2 regions of the Enterococcus sp. LJL90 genome follow, and region 1 is predicted to be linked to the other one. Evidence: predicted binding sites of a transcription regulator. Region 1 holds the regulator's gene; the other holds the start of a gene.
The links. The regulator HrcA, encoded in region 1, represses chaperone genes, less so after heat shock. The targets are predictions, from matches to a motif close to TTAGCACTCNNNNNNNNNGAGTGCTAA.
Positions count from the first base shown of each region.

Region 1 (7,635 bases):
CCAGATAAATCTTTTTTAGCTTTTTCAGCAGCGTCTTTTAACCGTTGTAAAGCCATTTTATCTTTGCCTAAGTCAATACCGTTTTCTTTTTTGAATTCTGCAACCATGTGGTCGATAATTTTGTTATCAAAGTCATCCCCACCAAGATGGTTATCGCCGGCAGTTGATAATACATCAAAGACGCCATCGCCTAATTCAAGGATGGAAACGTCAAAGGTACCGCCACCAAGGTCAAAGACTAAGATTTTTTCATCTTTATCTGTTTTATCTAAACCATAAGCTAAAGCAGCTGCTGTTGGTTCATTGACAATCCGTTCAACTTCTAAACCGGCAATTTTACCAGCATCTTTCGTTGCTTGACGTTGGGCATCGTTGAAGTATGCAGGAACTGTAATAACAGCTTTTTCTACTTTTTCCCCTAAGTAATCTTCAGCAAAACCTTTGATATATTGTAAAATCATTGCTGAAATTTCTTGTGGTGTATAAGATTTGCCTTCTGCTTCGACCTTGTAGCCAGCTTCGCCCATATGGCGTTTGATAGAAGCAATTGTGTTGGGATTAGTCACTGCTTGACGTTTTGCTACTTCACCCACTTGAATTTCACCATTTTTAAATGAAACAACAGATGGTGTTGTACGGTTGCCTTCTGGGTTGGCGATAATTTTTGCTTCGCCGCCTTCAAGAACTGCAACTGCTGAGTTTGTTGTACCTAAGTCAATACCGATAATTTTACTCATAATTAATTTCTCCTCACTGTAACTTTTTTATCTTTTATTTTTAGAATAGCTTTTTTATTGAGCCACGATAACCATCGCTGGTCTTAATACGCGGTCATGTAATTTATAGCCCTTTTGCAAAACTTCAACAACCGTTTCGCTTGGAGCGTCATCATTGGCTGGAATCGTTTGGACAGCTTGATGTAAATTAGGATCAAAGGTTTCTCCCATTGCAGAAATTTCTTCGATGCCTTCTTCTTTCAACGCAACTTGTAAACTTTCCAAAACCATCATAATGCCTTTTTTCAAACTGGCACCCTGTTCATCATCCACTTCAATTGCCAAAGCCCGCTCTAAATTATCTAGAGATGGCAAGACTTTTTTAGCTAAGTCTTGGGAACGATATTTTTGCATCGTTTCTCTTTCGCTGCGATTGCGGTTGGTGATATTGGCGATTTCCGCCCGAGCTCTTAAAAACTTATCCTCCATATCAGAAAGATCAGCATTTAATTTTTCCAGCTCTGTTAAAACTTCGACTTCTTCGACTAATTCTTGATTGGCATCCGCTTCTTCAAGATTTTCAGGTTGCTCTTTTAATTCTTCGTCTTTTTCTGCCATCGTATAAACTTCCCTTCTATTCATTGGTTAACCGTCTAACTCCCGGTAGTAATCCTCCAAACGATCGGCAAGTTCTTGGCGGAAGACATCCACTAAGCCGAACATTTTCGAATAAGGCATGCTCGTCGGTCCTAATAATGCAATCATGCCCCGACCGTGACCTTGAATATCATAGGTCGCTTGAATCAGACTTAGATTGTCTAATAAATTATTCCCGATTTCAGAACCAATTTTTATTGAAATCCCACCCTCTGCTGGTACAAAGAGCTGACTCAATTCATCCGAATCCTTCATAAATGAATAGGCTGATTTAAATTCTGTCAAATCTTGACTAGGATTAAAATCTAACAAATTCATTCGACCGCTCACGTAAACTTTTTCTTCAAAGGCTTGGCCCAGCATACTATTAAATAAACTGACCAATCCGTCCGTCGTTTGGAAATACTTGTGAAGAATCATCGGAATTTCTGTCCGCAACCGATGGTAAACTGTCAACAAAGGTTCGCCGACTAATTTATCATTGATAATTCGAACAATTTTTTCTAAATCCTCACCGGTAACTCCTTCAGGAATTTTGAAAATTTGGTTTTCGACATTGCCTTTGTCCGTCACAATCAAAGCAATGACTTGGCGATCATTTAAAGGGACAATCCGAAAACCGGTCAATTTCCTTTCCTTGACTTCAGGACCTAAAGAAAATGCCGTGTAGCTGGTCAATTGGGCTAGAACCTCAGCAGAGCCTTCAATGATTTCATTGATTTCGTGAAATTCCTTTTTAAAGGATTGACGAATTTTCAAGACATCATTGTTGGCAATTTGAGTCGGTTCCAACAAATAATCCACATAATAACGATAACCAGCTAAGGAAGGAATTCTTCCTGAAGATGAATGGGTCTTTTGTAATAACCCATGTTCCTCCAACGCCTTCATATCATTGCGAATTGTTGCAGAACTGGCTGAGATGCCCTCCTCCATCAACTTTTTCGAGCCAACGGGTAATCCAGTTTCGGTATAATTCTGAATGATGAGCCGTAAGATATTTTTTTGTCTGTCTGTTAACATCTCAATCACCTTCATCATTTGTTTTAGCACTCTTAACTATCAAGTGCTAACACAAGTATTAATATACCATATTCTCCAGAGAAGTCAAGGAAAACGATGCAAAAATTAGCACTTGTTTTATCCGAGTGCTAATTACTTTTTTTCGGATAATTTCTATCATTGGAAAAGTTTCTTCTATATTAAGTCTAAATAAAGTATGATACTATTTACAAAGAAATTGAACCACGAGGAGTCCAAATGATGGAAACAAAAAAAATTTTACAACCGGTCTCGGCTTATTTACACATTCCTTTTTGCGAGCATATTTGCTATTACTGTGACTTTAATAAAGTTTTTCTAGAAGGCCAGCCAGTTGATGAATATATTGAAGCATTACTAAAAGAAATTCAATTGACGAAAGCGCGCTTTCCGGTTGAAGAAATGGCTACGCTCTATATTGGTGGTGGAACGCCTACCTCCCTCTCTGCAAAACAATTGGATCGTTTATTAGCCGGCGTGCGGGAGCTGCTGCCCTTCAATGATCAAAATGAATTTACTGTTGAAGCTAATCCCGGTGATTTAACTCAAGAAAAATTACAGGTGATGAAAAATTACGGAGTAAACCGTTTATCAATGGGTGTGCAAACCTTTGATGATAAATTACTGAAAAAAATTGGGCGCAAACACACTGCTGCTGATGTCTATGAAACGATGGCCTTTTTAGAAAAGGAAAATTTTGAAAATGTCAGCATCGATTTGATTTATGCGCTGCCGGGACAAACCTTGGCAAGTTTTCGTGATACCTTACAGCGGGCAATTGAATTGGATTTGCCCCATTACTCGTTGTATTCTTTAATTTTAGAAAATAAAACCATGTTTATGAATTGGGTGCGGCAAGGTCGGTTGGAATTACCAGATCAAGATATTGAAAGTCAGATGTTTGCTGAAACGATTGAACTGATGGCAAGTGGCAATCGGCAACAATACGAGGTCAGTAATTTTGCAATTCCCGGCAAGGAAAGCCAGCATAACTTAGTTTATTGGAACAACGAACATTATTTCGGTCTGGGGGCAGGTGCTAGTGGTTATCTCGGCAATATCCGCTATAAAAATCACGGCCCGATTCAGCATTATTTAGCGCCTTTACGAGACAATCAGCTACCGATTCGTGAGGAAGAAAAATTGAGCCACAATAACCAAATGGAAGAAGAAATGTTTTTAGGTTTGCGAAAACGCCAAGGTATTTCGCCTGATCATTTTGCTGAAAAATTTCAAGTGTCTTTAGATTCAGTTTATGGACTGGTGATTGAAGAATTAATTCAAGAAAATCTATTAGTGCAACAAGAGGATTATCTGGCTTTAACCGAGGAAGGCTTGTTTTTGGGAAATGATGTCTTTGAGCGGTTCCTATTAGATGATTAAATACAATCAAAACAATTGACTTATAGCCCACTCTAAGTTTTATACTTAATTTGTAACTAAAATTGAAAGTAGGGATTTATATGACAGTCTTAACAGAAAATTTTCGTTTAGCCAATGGAAACCTAATTCCGAAACTGGCTTTAGGCACTTGGCAATCCAGTGTAGCGGAAGCCTATGAAGCTTCTAAAATTGCCTTAGCAAACGGTTATCGCCACATTGATACAGCGGCGGCTTACCACAATGAAGCTAGCGTTGGCAAAGCAGTGAAAGAATCCGGCCTACCAAGAGAAGAAGTTTACATCACTACTAAAGTACCAGCTGAATTAAAAACCTATCAAGAAGCTGTGAAAAGCATTGATAATTCTTTGAAGGAATTGGACCTTGGTTATATTGACTTGATTTTGATTCATGCCCCTCGCCCTTGGTCCTTGATGCGGGACAGCGGCGGCAATGATTTTAAAAAAGAAAATTTGGAGGTCTGGCGGGCTTTAGAAGAAGCTTACACAGATGGTAAAGTCAAAGCAATCGGCGTTTCTAACTTTAGCATTGATGATTTGCAAAATATTTTTGACCACGGCACGATGAAGCCAATGGCCAATCAATTTATCTATCACATTGGTCGAACCGATGACGAGCTGGTCGCTTTTTGCCAAGACAATGATGTCTTAGTTGAAGGCTACTCACCGATTGGCACTGGCCGTTTGTTAGGCAATACAGAATTACAAGCTATTGCTGATAAGTATGACAAGAGTATTCCTCAGTTAGCGATCCGTTACCTACTGGAAAAAAATATCTTACCATTACCAAAATCAGTCCACGAAAAATATATTATCGACAATGCCAAAGTCGATTTTGAAATCACCTCTGAAGATATGGCAACATTAGATAAATTTTAAAAAAAGGTTACAACATAATTAGTTTGACAAAAATTTTTCGACTTCGCTTATAAATTTGCGGTTAGCAATTCTTTACCGCAAATTTACGAGTGAAGCAGCCTTGACTGGACTACCTCGAAAAATTCTTGCTTACTTTATGTTGTAACCTTTTTATGCATTAACAATTTGTTCTTGTACGTATGTGCTATATAGGGGATGGCTAGCTATTAATTCTGCATGAGTGCCATGTCCCGTGACTTGGCCTTTTTCAATGAAATAAATTTGGTCAGCATCCACAATGGTAGACAAGCGATGGGCAATTACTAAAGTGGTGCGCCCTTCCATCAAGGAATCTAAAGCGCGTTGAACTTTTTCTTCAGACTGAGAATCTAAACTGGCAGTTGCTTCATCCAACATCAATATTTTGGGATTTCGCAAAAAGGCTCGGGCGATGGCAATCCGTTGTTTTTGACCACCGGATAATTTAACGCCCCGTTCGCCAATTTCTGTTTCCAATTGGTCAGGAAAATCTTTGACAAATTGATCGGCATAGGCTAACTCTAAGCCCCGCCATAATTCCTCTTCTGGCAATTCCTTGTCTAAGCCATATTGTAAATTATCGCGAATACTGCCGGCAAAAACCGCACTGTCTTGAGAAACATAGCCAATTTGCGAGCGCCAATCCGCTAAGTCTAGGGTCGCCACATTTTCATTACCGATTAAGATTGCACCACTGGTGGGTTGATAAAAACGTTCCAATAAAGCAAAAATCGTCGACTTACCACCGCCACTCGGTCCTGCAAAAGCTACCACTGTATTGGGCTTGGCTTCAAAGGAAATATTTTCTAAAACCGGATGCAGTGCATCATATGAAAAGGATAAATCTTTAACTTGTAATTTTTGACCAACCACATCAAAATCTTCACCCGCGCCGACTGGTTCTAAAGGTGTGTGTAAAATTTGTTCAATTCTTTGCGTAGCCCCCATAGCTTTTTGCAATTGCGAAAAGAATAAGGCAAAACTAGTGGCTGGCGCGATAATATTAAAGAGATACAGTAAAAATGCCACCAGTTCACCACTGGTTAATGTGCCGGCCTGTACTCTGACCGCTCCATAACCAAGAATTCCGACAAATAGCCCCAACATCACAGTCATCATAATCGGTTGCAAAACGGCTTCTATCTTGGCATCTTTAATTCCTAATTTAAAAATTTTATCAATAAAACGACGACCACTATGTTCTTCATAAGTTTCGCCGTTACTGGATTTAATTAGACGAATTTCCGATAATTTTTCACTGGCCTCGCCATTAAACTCAGCTGTGGCTGCCTGTAATTGCCGGCCGATTTTTGACATCATCCGGCCAATCGGCAACATAATTAAAGCAATTAGTGGAACTGCGGTAAAAATTAAAGCCGCCATTTTCCAATCCATCCAGACTAAAATAATTAACGAGCCCACCAATTGAATGCTTCCGGTGATAAAATTGGGAAATTGGGAGGTCACTAAATCTTTGATCACGGAAGTGTCATTAACTAAGCGAGAGCTACTCTCACCGGATTTATTTTCATCGAAATAACCTACGGGTAAGCGCAACAGGTGGTCCCACAAATTTTCCCGCAATTTTTTGACGGATTCTTCCCCGACATAACGGAGGAAAAAGCCACCTAAAGTCCCAAAGCCCAATTGAGCAACAAAGGCCAGCAAAAGTGTCACCAACATTTTCGTATCAATTCTGGTTAAGACACTGGTATCGACCAAACCTTTTGTTAGCTGGGGTACGATTAGACTGGCACCGGAAGTCACCAAACTCAAGAGCATCCCCAGCAGAAATAAAGATTTTCGTGGGTTGACACTGTTAATAAATTTTAAAAAATCACCAATTTTAATGACTTTTTCCTTTGGTATTTCTTCATTTACGACGGTTCCTCTGTCTGCCATTTTACTTATCCTCCTAGTCAGTCAAGCGGATAGCCGCTTGACTTGAAACTGCACATTAAAGCCTAAAAATAATTTTTCAATCGTGAGATATTCATACCAAAATGAATTTTGAATCAGCTGATAGACTTCCTAATTTCAATCATCGAAGTAATTTCCGTTACAACAATTACCCAGTCTTAAACTAATCTCCAATAGCCGAAAATTTTTCTTAAGGATTCAATCACAGTTTTAGTTCAAATTCTTAAAAATCTTGCCACTCGTCTTCGGAATCTTTTTCCGCAGGTTTCTTTTTATCAGACAAATCGGCATATTCTTGCCAATCCTCTGGGTTGCCCCAGAAATTACCTGGGAATTGACGACCAAAGTTGCGGCCGAAGTCTTTCATTTCCCGACGATGCTGGAAGGCCTGTTGCTTCATCTCCCGGCGCATATTTTTTCGTAATTTTCGAAATTCCTCTGGGCTCAGCTGGTCCCAATCTTGTCCCCACTGATCTTCAAACTGCTGACGGAAATTTTGCATCATCTGCAAACGATCCAGCGGGTCCATAAAACGAGGTGCATCCCTTTGAAATTCTTCTTCCCAGCCTTCTGGAATTTTTTCCAGCAGCTCTTGAAATTCCAACTGTTCCGCTTCGTTCAAGCCTTTGAAAAAAGCTTCACTACGATTTTTTCCATTGGTCAAGGCGGTTGCTTTTTTGCGACCCACCTCAGATAAATAGACCCGCTTGATTCGCTTATCCTGTTCATCTTCTTGGCGGTAAATATCGCCGGCGGTTTCCATTTTCTTTAAGACCTCGGCTAAAGAACTCGGACGAATATCTAAAATCTCGGCTAACTGGCTTTGAACTAAACCATCTTCTTCGGATAGTATCTGCAGCACCCGTTTTTGTCCGGAAAGATTTTCTTCCTTTAGACTGACAAATTGATTACTAGCTAAGCCAACAAAGCGCAGCTGTTTCATTAGTTGATTGGTTAATTTACTCATCAAAAATTCCTTCTTTCAATTTAAATAAGTTCGGTAC
Region 1 is NZ_JBXPBQ010000007.1:69,126-76,760, forward strand. It holds gene dnaK (molecular chaperone DnaK) at 1-737, opposite strand, end outside; gene grpE (nucleotide exchange factor GrpE) at 792-1,334, opposite strand; gene hrcA (heat-inducible transcriptional repressor HrcA) at 1,362-2,396, opposite strand; gene hemW (radical SAM family heme chaperone HemW) at 2,634-3,797, shown strand; gene AC1Z3S_RS14730 (aldo/keto reductase family protein) at 3,878-4,693, shown strand; gene AC1Z3S_RS14735 (ABC transporter ATP-binding protein) at 4,844-6,613, opposite strand; gene AC1Z3S_RS14740 (MarR family winged helix-turn-helix transcriptional regulator) at 6,855-7,598, opposite strand.

Region 2 (7,635 bases), on a different contig from region 1:
AGCTTAAGAAAAAGCAAAAAATCATGACCGGCTTAGCCGATAATGATTTTTTCTTGAGGATATTTGTAGCCACTGTCTCGGCGTTCCTTCGGGATAAATAACAGCAGGGTATAGAGCATGCCGATTCGACCGATAAACATCAAAAGCGCGATGACTAATTTTCCCGTCATGCTTAATTCTGCGGTGATGCCCATTGAAAGACCGGTCGTTCCAAAAGCGGAGGCAACCTCAACAATGATGGCGATTAACGATTGTTCTTCGGTGGCGGTTAAAAACAAGACGCAACCAAAGCACATACCCAAAGAAAGCATAAAGACGACCATTGATTTGCGGACATCGTCATCGGGAATTTGGCGGCCAAAGGCATTGACATTTTTTTCTCCCCGTAGAAAAGAGATGATGTACAGTCCTAAGATGGCGACCGTCGTGGTTCGAATACCACCGCCGACAGAACTAGGCGAACAGCCGACAAACATCAAAAGTGAAAAGAAAATCAAGGTGGTCACTTGAAAATCACTTAAAGGATTAATTTGCAGGCCGGCATTACGGGTGGTCATCGAATAAAACATCGAAGTCATCCATTGCTCTATGGGCCCCTTGTCTAAGAAGAAATGGTCTTTTTCCAATAAGAAAATCGCAATGGTGCCGGCAATAAATAAGACAAAAAAGGCCAGAACGGCTAATTTGGTGAACAAAGAAAAACGAAAAGGAATCGGTGTCGGCTGCTTTTTATAAGCCAGCCACTCGCGAAACTCCATAAGAACAGGAAAGCCAATGCCACCGATAAAAATTAAAAACATAATAATACTTAAAAAGAAATAATCGTGGGCAAAGGGAGTAATCGATTCCCCTGTGACATCAAAGCCGGAGTTGGTGACTGCTGAGATGGCTTGGTAAAAGCCATAGAAGACTGCATCCCAAAAATTTCGGTAATAGCCTCTAAAGTAGAAATACAACGAAAAAATGACACCAAAAATAACTTGGAAAAATACAATAATCCCAAAGGTGATACGAATCAGACGGACAATGCCGCTAAGCTTGGTTTGGTTCATATCGGTCATAATCAGCTGCCGTTGTTTTAAGGATATTCGGCGTTTGGAGACGATAAAGAAAAACGTCGAGATCATCATAATTCCTAGCCCACCGATTTGAAAAAGGATTTCTAAGAGGACTACACCATTTTGATTGAAAACATCGTTAATATTAAAGGTGGTCAAACCGGTCACGCTGACAGTGCTGACAGCCATGAAAAACATGTCAATAAAGGGCTGGTGACTGTCCGGTTCTCGAAAAATCGGCAAGTAAAATAAGAGCAGGGATAACAAGGTCATCACCACATAATACATCACAATTATTTGGATGGAGGTAAAATGTTTGGCAGAAAAAAGCTTTAAAGCCCGTTGTTTTTTGCGAATAAAAGTCGTTACACTCATCTTTAAACTCCTTGCAGGTTCTTGTCACCAGTATAACAGATTTAATAAAAAAATTTAGCGGAACAGCGTAGCAACGAAATAAGTCGAATTGTTTCAAAAAAATGTCGAAATGCGCTAGTATTTAATTGTGATAAGAAGAATTTCATTATAAGAATTTTTCTTAATATGATTAAAAAAATAAAAAGGAGTTCGAGAAACATGAGAAAATTTAATTTAGGTTATTTCATTTTGGGATTATTATTTATCTTCATCTCCATTATTTCCTTTAGAGATCCCGCTAGTAATTTAGTGGCTTTAGTGGTCTTTTTTGCGGTGATGGCAATCTTGAAGGGGATTTTTGAAATTGCGATTCGCCGGCCGCTGCAAAATACTACTGGCGGCAAAGGAACTTTCGTATTAGTGATGGGGATTATCGATATTATTTTAGGAATCTTCCTCTTGTTCAACATGTCAGCTGGCGTATTAGCCTTGCCAATTATTTTCGCTATTTGGTTTATTATTGATTCCATCGGTGAATTGATGATTTCCAGTGCCTTTAAAGAAGTCAGCACTGGCTACTACTGGTTTATGGTAATTGTCAACATCTTGGGAATTATTTTAGGCTTTATCTTACTCTTTAATCCGCTATCAGCTGCCTTGACGTTAGCCTTTTTAGTCGGAATTTACTTTATGATTACCGGCATTACTTATCTAGTGGCGGCCTTTTAATCGATAACAGCGCAAATCTTCAGCAGGGATGTTACAATCCTTGTTGAAGGTTTTTTTATTTTAAAATAGATTTGAATTAGATAAGGAGCGGTTTTATGAAAACTATTTTAGTCATCGGCAGTTCCTCAACGGATTTTATCGTCACCACCAAACAATTGCCAGCAAGCGGTGAAACAGTTTTTGGAGAAACTTTTGCTACGCGCTTTGGCGGTAAGGGAGCTAATCAAGCGGTGGCCGCCAGTCGTCTGGGGGCAAATGTTACTATGATTGGTAGTGTCGGCGCAGATTCCTTTGGAGAAAAAATCACTGAAAATCTGCAGGCCAATCAAGTGGATGTCCAATATTTTAAGCAAACAGCCCAGCAGTCTTCTGGTTCAGCGCATATCACCCTTTATGAAGGGGATAACCGAATTATCGTCGTGCCAGCTGCCAATAATTTATTGACGGTAGCCTATTTGAAACAATACAGTTCGGTGCTCAGCACAGCTGATTTTGTTATCTTGCAAAATGAAATTCCCCAAGAAAGTAATCTTTGGGTGATTGATTTTTGTGCAGAAAAGGCAATCCCTTTACTGTATAATCCTGCACCCGCTCGAGAGATTTCTGCTGCGGCTTTAGCAAAAACGACTTACTTTACACCGAACGAGCAAGAAGTGCAGCAATTATTTCCAAAAAAAAGTTTGTCAGAAAGTTTACGACAATTTCCCAACCAATTGATTGTCACACTGGGGCAAAAAGGCGCAATCTTTTTTGATGGGGCAGAAGAAATTACAGTGCCAGCTTTTGCGACAGAAGCTGTCGACACAACAGGGGCCGGCGATACCTTTAATGGAGCCTTTGCCGTGGGAATCTTGCAAGGCTTGCCGATTGCTGAAGCAATTCGTTTGGGCAATTTAGCTGCCAGTTTTTCGGTTCAAGGATTTGGAGCCCAAGGTGGGATGCCGACCCTTGCAGATTTAAAAACTTCTGCTGATTTTACTTTTAAGTTTTAAGGGAAAGTGACATTTAAGGCACAAAAAACTGCCGATTCGGATTGTAGCTAAACTAGCTTAATCCCAAAATTGGCAGTTTTTTTGTGGAGATAATCGGCAGAAAAATTAGTTTACAACGGTCCATTCATTGATGCTCTTGCCGTTTTCATCGAGTAATTCTAACCAGCTATTGGTGCCGCCGAAATATAAAAAGAGGCCGACTTCATTGACACTTTTTAAAACAATATCTTCAGTTGTTGTAAAATCTTGAAACTGGTGCTGATGTTCTTGCCGTAACTGCTCGCCAAACCGAGCGGAAAAGCCCAACGAACCATCTTTATTTAATGGCGCTTGTGGCAGCATTTTAGCACCGGCTTTAATCAGCATTTCATTGCGTTTAATCCAGAAAACTTTTGCTTGTGCATCTGGTCGGTCAACAGAAAATTCAATTTCACTAACTTCCTTCGTCCATTTATGGCGGGGCTTACCACCCTTTGCTTTGCTGGTCTTTTCCTCAGCGGCTTGTGGACGGGTCAGAGGATAGCCAAAGCGTTCCAAAATCAAAAAGCTGTCTGCAAAAGCGGGGATAATAATTTTTTCGATATTTTCCGGCAGAGCTGTCTTTTTCAATTTCGCAGCATAGGGCTGGCCAGCAGTATGCAGCACATTATTTAAATAAGTGCTGTAATAATCCTTTTCTGTTTCTAAAGGGAAATCCAAATAAATGAATTGGTCAAAGGGGACATCTGGATCTTCAAAGGCATTCGTGGTGGACAAGGCCACAACTTTTCCAGCATTTAAAAAGAAAAGAAAACCAGAATCATGTTCGCTTTGAAAAGAAAAGCCCATATTTTTAGCATCAGCAGCAACTGGCTTGGTAATAAAAATGGTTAAATCATTGGCCCCTAAAATTTCAGTGTAAGCTTCGTATAAATTCACTTTTAGTTCATGCAATAAATTATTTGTTAAAAAGTCCATTGTAAATCCTCCTTGAGTTAACTGTATCAGTTACTTTCTATTAAACCTCTTTTCAATTTCCTTGTCATGTTTGCGGATTAAAAATTTTTTAGTTTTGAGTTAGCACTCTCTTGACAAGAGTGCTAATCGGCAGTAGAATATAAACATCAGGAAAGGTCAAAGATAACTTTCCCCTTGAAAATTATGCCAGATTTTTAAGGTTCTAAATAATTTTAGAGAAAGAAGATGGAGACTATGGCAAACTTAACAACAAGAAACAATAACTGGATGTCAACGGGAGATAATTTTTTCGATAATTTTTTCCCAAGTAATTTTAGAGCAAATGAATTCAAAGTCGATATTAAAGAAACTGAAACTGCCTATGAAGTTAAGGCAGATTTACCCGGCTTTGACAAGGGAAATTTGATTGTTGTTTACGATGATAATATTTTAACCATTGATGCCAAGCGAGATAACACAGTTGAAGATAAAGATGAAGAAGGCAATTTCCTAAGACGTGAACGCAGTAGCCAATCCTTCCGTCGGCAATTTATGTTAAAGGGTATCGACGAAGATAAAATAACTGCTAACTTTAAAGACGGCGTTCTGCATTTAGAATTAGCTAAAGCAGCAACTAATGATAAAGACCGTAAACGGATTGAAATTAATTAAAAAGTTTTAAGCCATAGAACCTAGATATTTTCTGGGTTCTGTGGCTTTTTTTTGTTTCTAGCCAATCTGATAAGTAGGGAAGATTTCAGATGTCTACAGAGAGTTTATGCCAGCAAAATAATTATCATATTTTTTTTGAATTTTATTGAGTGGTATAATTATTTGGCAAGCTTCAACAAAATAAGCATAAGTGGTATAACAGCGATAGTTGCAAACTGACTAGGTCTGCAAAAATGTTGAAACTGGATGAGAATAAATGGAGAGAAAAGCCTAGATTAGGCATCGAAATAAACTTAACGAAGAAGCGAGGCAGACAATGGAAATCATTTTAATTCGTCATGGAGAATCACTTTTTAATCAAGCCAATCGGTCGGCTGAGACTGGCCGATTTTTTCAGGTCAAAGCGATGTTCCCCTGACAGAAAAGGGCCGCCAGCAGGCATATGAACTCAGTAAATTAGCAATTTTTTCAGGAGTTAATCAAGTATATGCTTCCCCCTCAGCCGAGCTTATGAGACCGCCAGATTGGCAACAGGCCGGCAGGACATTATTCTAGATGAGCGGCTAAAGGAGCGATCATTGGGAATTCTTGATGGGAAAAACACCAAGGATTTGCTGCATGGGCAAGATTTTTTGCAGAAGTAATCACTTGGTCATAGTTTTGCCGATAGAACGCCAGGCGGAGAAAATTATGCTGATGTTGAAAAGCGGGTCGGGGAATTTTTAAAAGAACTGACAAAAGACTCGGCAACTAACAAAGTAGCGATTTTCTCCCATTATGTTGCAATCCGCCTGATGATAAAATTGTTACTAAATTTGGATGAGGAACAAACTTTGACATTAAAAATCAAAAATAGTTATCCTTTGTCTTTTAGAGGTGAATCACTGGGAAATTTTATTGGCGATTTTGATTAATAACGTTCTCACTTACCAAAAATTACTCTTGAGGAGAAATTTACTCTACTCTAGCAAAAAGAATATATCAAAACTAAATTTTAAATTTCTCTTCAAAAGTCAGCATTTCAAGGGAACTAACTTTCGTTTAGGCACATATCTGTTGATATTTAATGGGAATTGATAGTAAAATATGACTATTAATCTAAAAATAAAATGTCAAAGTTTTACGTTTGGGGAAAAACAGGTGGAAGAGTGAAAAATTTCGGGAAATTTATGTTGGCAGTCACAGTCTTTTTAGGAATTAGTTTTTTTAATCCGGCATCAGGGGAAGCGGCGGCAACGGATAGTACACCGATGTATCGTATGTACAATCCCCATTCCGGGGAGCATTTTTATACGGAAAATCGTTTAGAACGGAACAATTTACAAAGTGTCGGCTGGAATTATGAGGGAATCGGTTGGTATGCGCCGGTTACAGGTAATCCGGTTTATCGTTTGTATAATCCCAATAATGGCGATCACCATTATACTTTAAGTGCTTCGGAACGGGATAATCTGGTGAAAATCGGCTGGCGAGATGAAGGCATTGGCTGGTATTCAGATCCGAATCGTAGTGTACCTTTGTACCGAGCTTTTAATCCAAATGTTAATACCGGTAGTCATAACTATGCGGTGACTTGGACTGAACAACAAGATTTGATAAATAGAGGTTGGCGGGATGAAGGAATCGGCTGGTACGGTGTTAAGGAGGAGAGTTATCAGGTTGATTATGTCAATCATCGGGGCAATACTTATAGCGCTCCAGAAAATTCCCTGCCAGCTTTTCGACAAGCTAATGCGTATGCCGTTGAAACGGATTTAAAATTGACGAAAGATCGTCAATGGGTTTTGATGCACGATGATACCATTGATCGCATGACCAATGGCACTGGCGCAGTTAGCGATTATACCTTGGCTGAATTGAGCAATTTTAAAATTGACCAAGGAACTAATGTGGGAAGCTATGCCGCTGCAGAATTGAAAATTCCAACGTTAGAAGATTATTTAGCCATCTGCATGGTCGCCAATAAAGTACCATTTCTTGAATTAAAAGATGCAACAGCGACGACGGAAGATTTGCAAAAAGTATTTGAGGCGCTGGCGAAGTACGGCTTTTCAAGTGACAAGGCAAAAATAATTTCCTTCAACTATGAACAACTGCAATTGGCCAGTCAGATTAATCCAGATTTTGCTTATCTGTATTTAGTTTATGAAATTAATCAGGAGGCAATTGACGCGTCGCTAAAACTAGGCAATCAGCCGGGGATTGATTCTTATTACCCGCAAGTAACCAGTACCGCTGTTAGAAAGGCACGCGATGCCGGTTTGACTGTCGGAACGTGGACCGTTCCAGAAAACCAATTTTCAGATATGCAGGACATGCGGGTGGACTATGTGACCACCGATCAAGCGCCTCGCTAAAATTTTGAAAAAATTTTCATTGTCTATCAATAAGATTTTTTTCGCTAAGAATTGATTACTGCTAGTCTCTCAAGCAACGCTTATCAAAGTAGATAATTTATGAAAATAACCAAATTGCCCTTAATCCACTTGTTTTCATTTTGAAAGCAGCGGCATAAGGGCAATTTTTTTGAAATCAAGACGATCCTGATTATTTTGCTAAATTTTTTCTCTCGGGAAATCTCCCTCTGTAAATTTTTCTAGTTTTCAGCTATAATACCAAAGGAATGTTGACGAAGGGTGAGCAGAGATGGCACAATTATTTTTTAAATACGGGGCAATGAATAGCGGTAAGACAATTGAAATTTTAAAGGTAGCCCACAACTATGAAGAACAAAATAAACCGGTTGTCCTGTTGACTAGCGGTCTCGATACCCGGGAAGGTGTCGGGGTTATCTCCAGTCGCATTGGTTTAAAGCGGGAAGCGACACCGATTTTTGCGGAAACTAATTTATATGAGCTGATTGTCAATTTAGATTATCGGCCCTATTGTATTTT
Region 2 is NZ_JBXPBQ010000008.1:13,646-21,280, reverse strand. It holds gene AC1Z3S_RS15405 (TrkH family potassium uptake protein) at 33-1,433, opposite strand; gene AC1Z3S_RS15400 (HdeD family acid-resistance protein) at 1,632-2,141, shown strand; gene rbsK (ribokinase) at 2,237-3,133, shown strand; gene AC1Z3S_RS15390 (hypothetical protein) at 3,239-4,090, opposite strand; gene AC1Z3S_RS15385 (Hsp20/alpha crystallin family protein) at 4,325-4,741, shown strand; partial or broken gene AC1Z3S_RS15380 (histidine phosphatase family protein) at 5,129-5,655, shown strand; gene AC1Z3S_RS15375 (glycerophosphodiester phosphodiesterase family protein) at 5,890-7,098, shown strand; gene AC1Z3S_RS15370 (thymidine kinase) at 7,388-7,635, shown strand, end outside.
Region 2: the regulator HrcA is predicted to act here: its motif matches at 4,190-4,216, upstream of AC1Z3S_RS15385 (Hsp20/alpha crystallin family protein).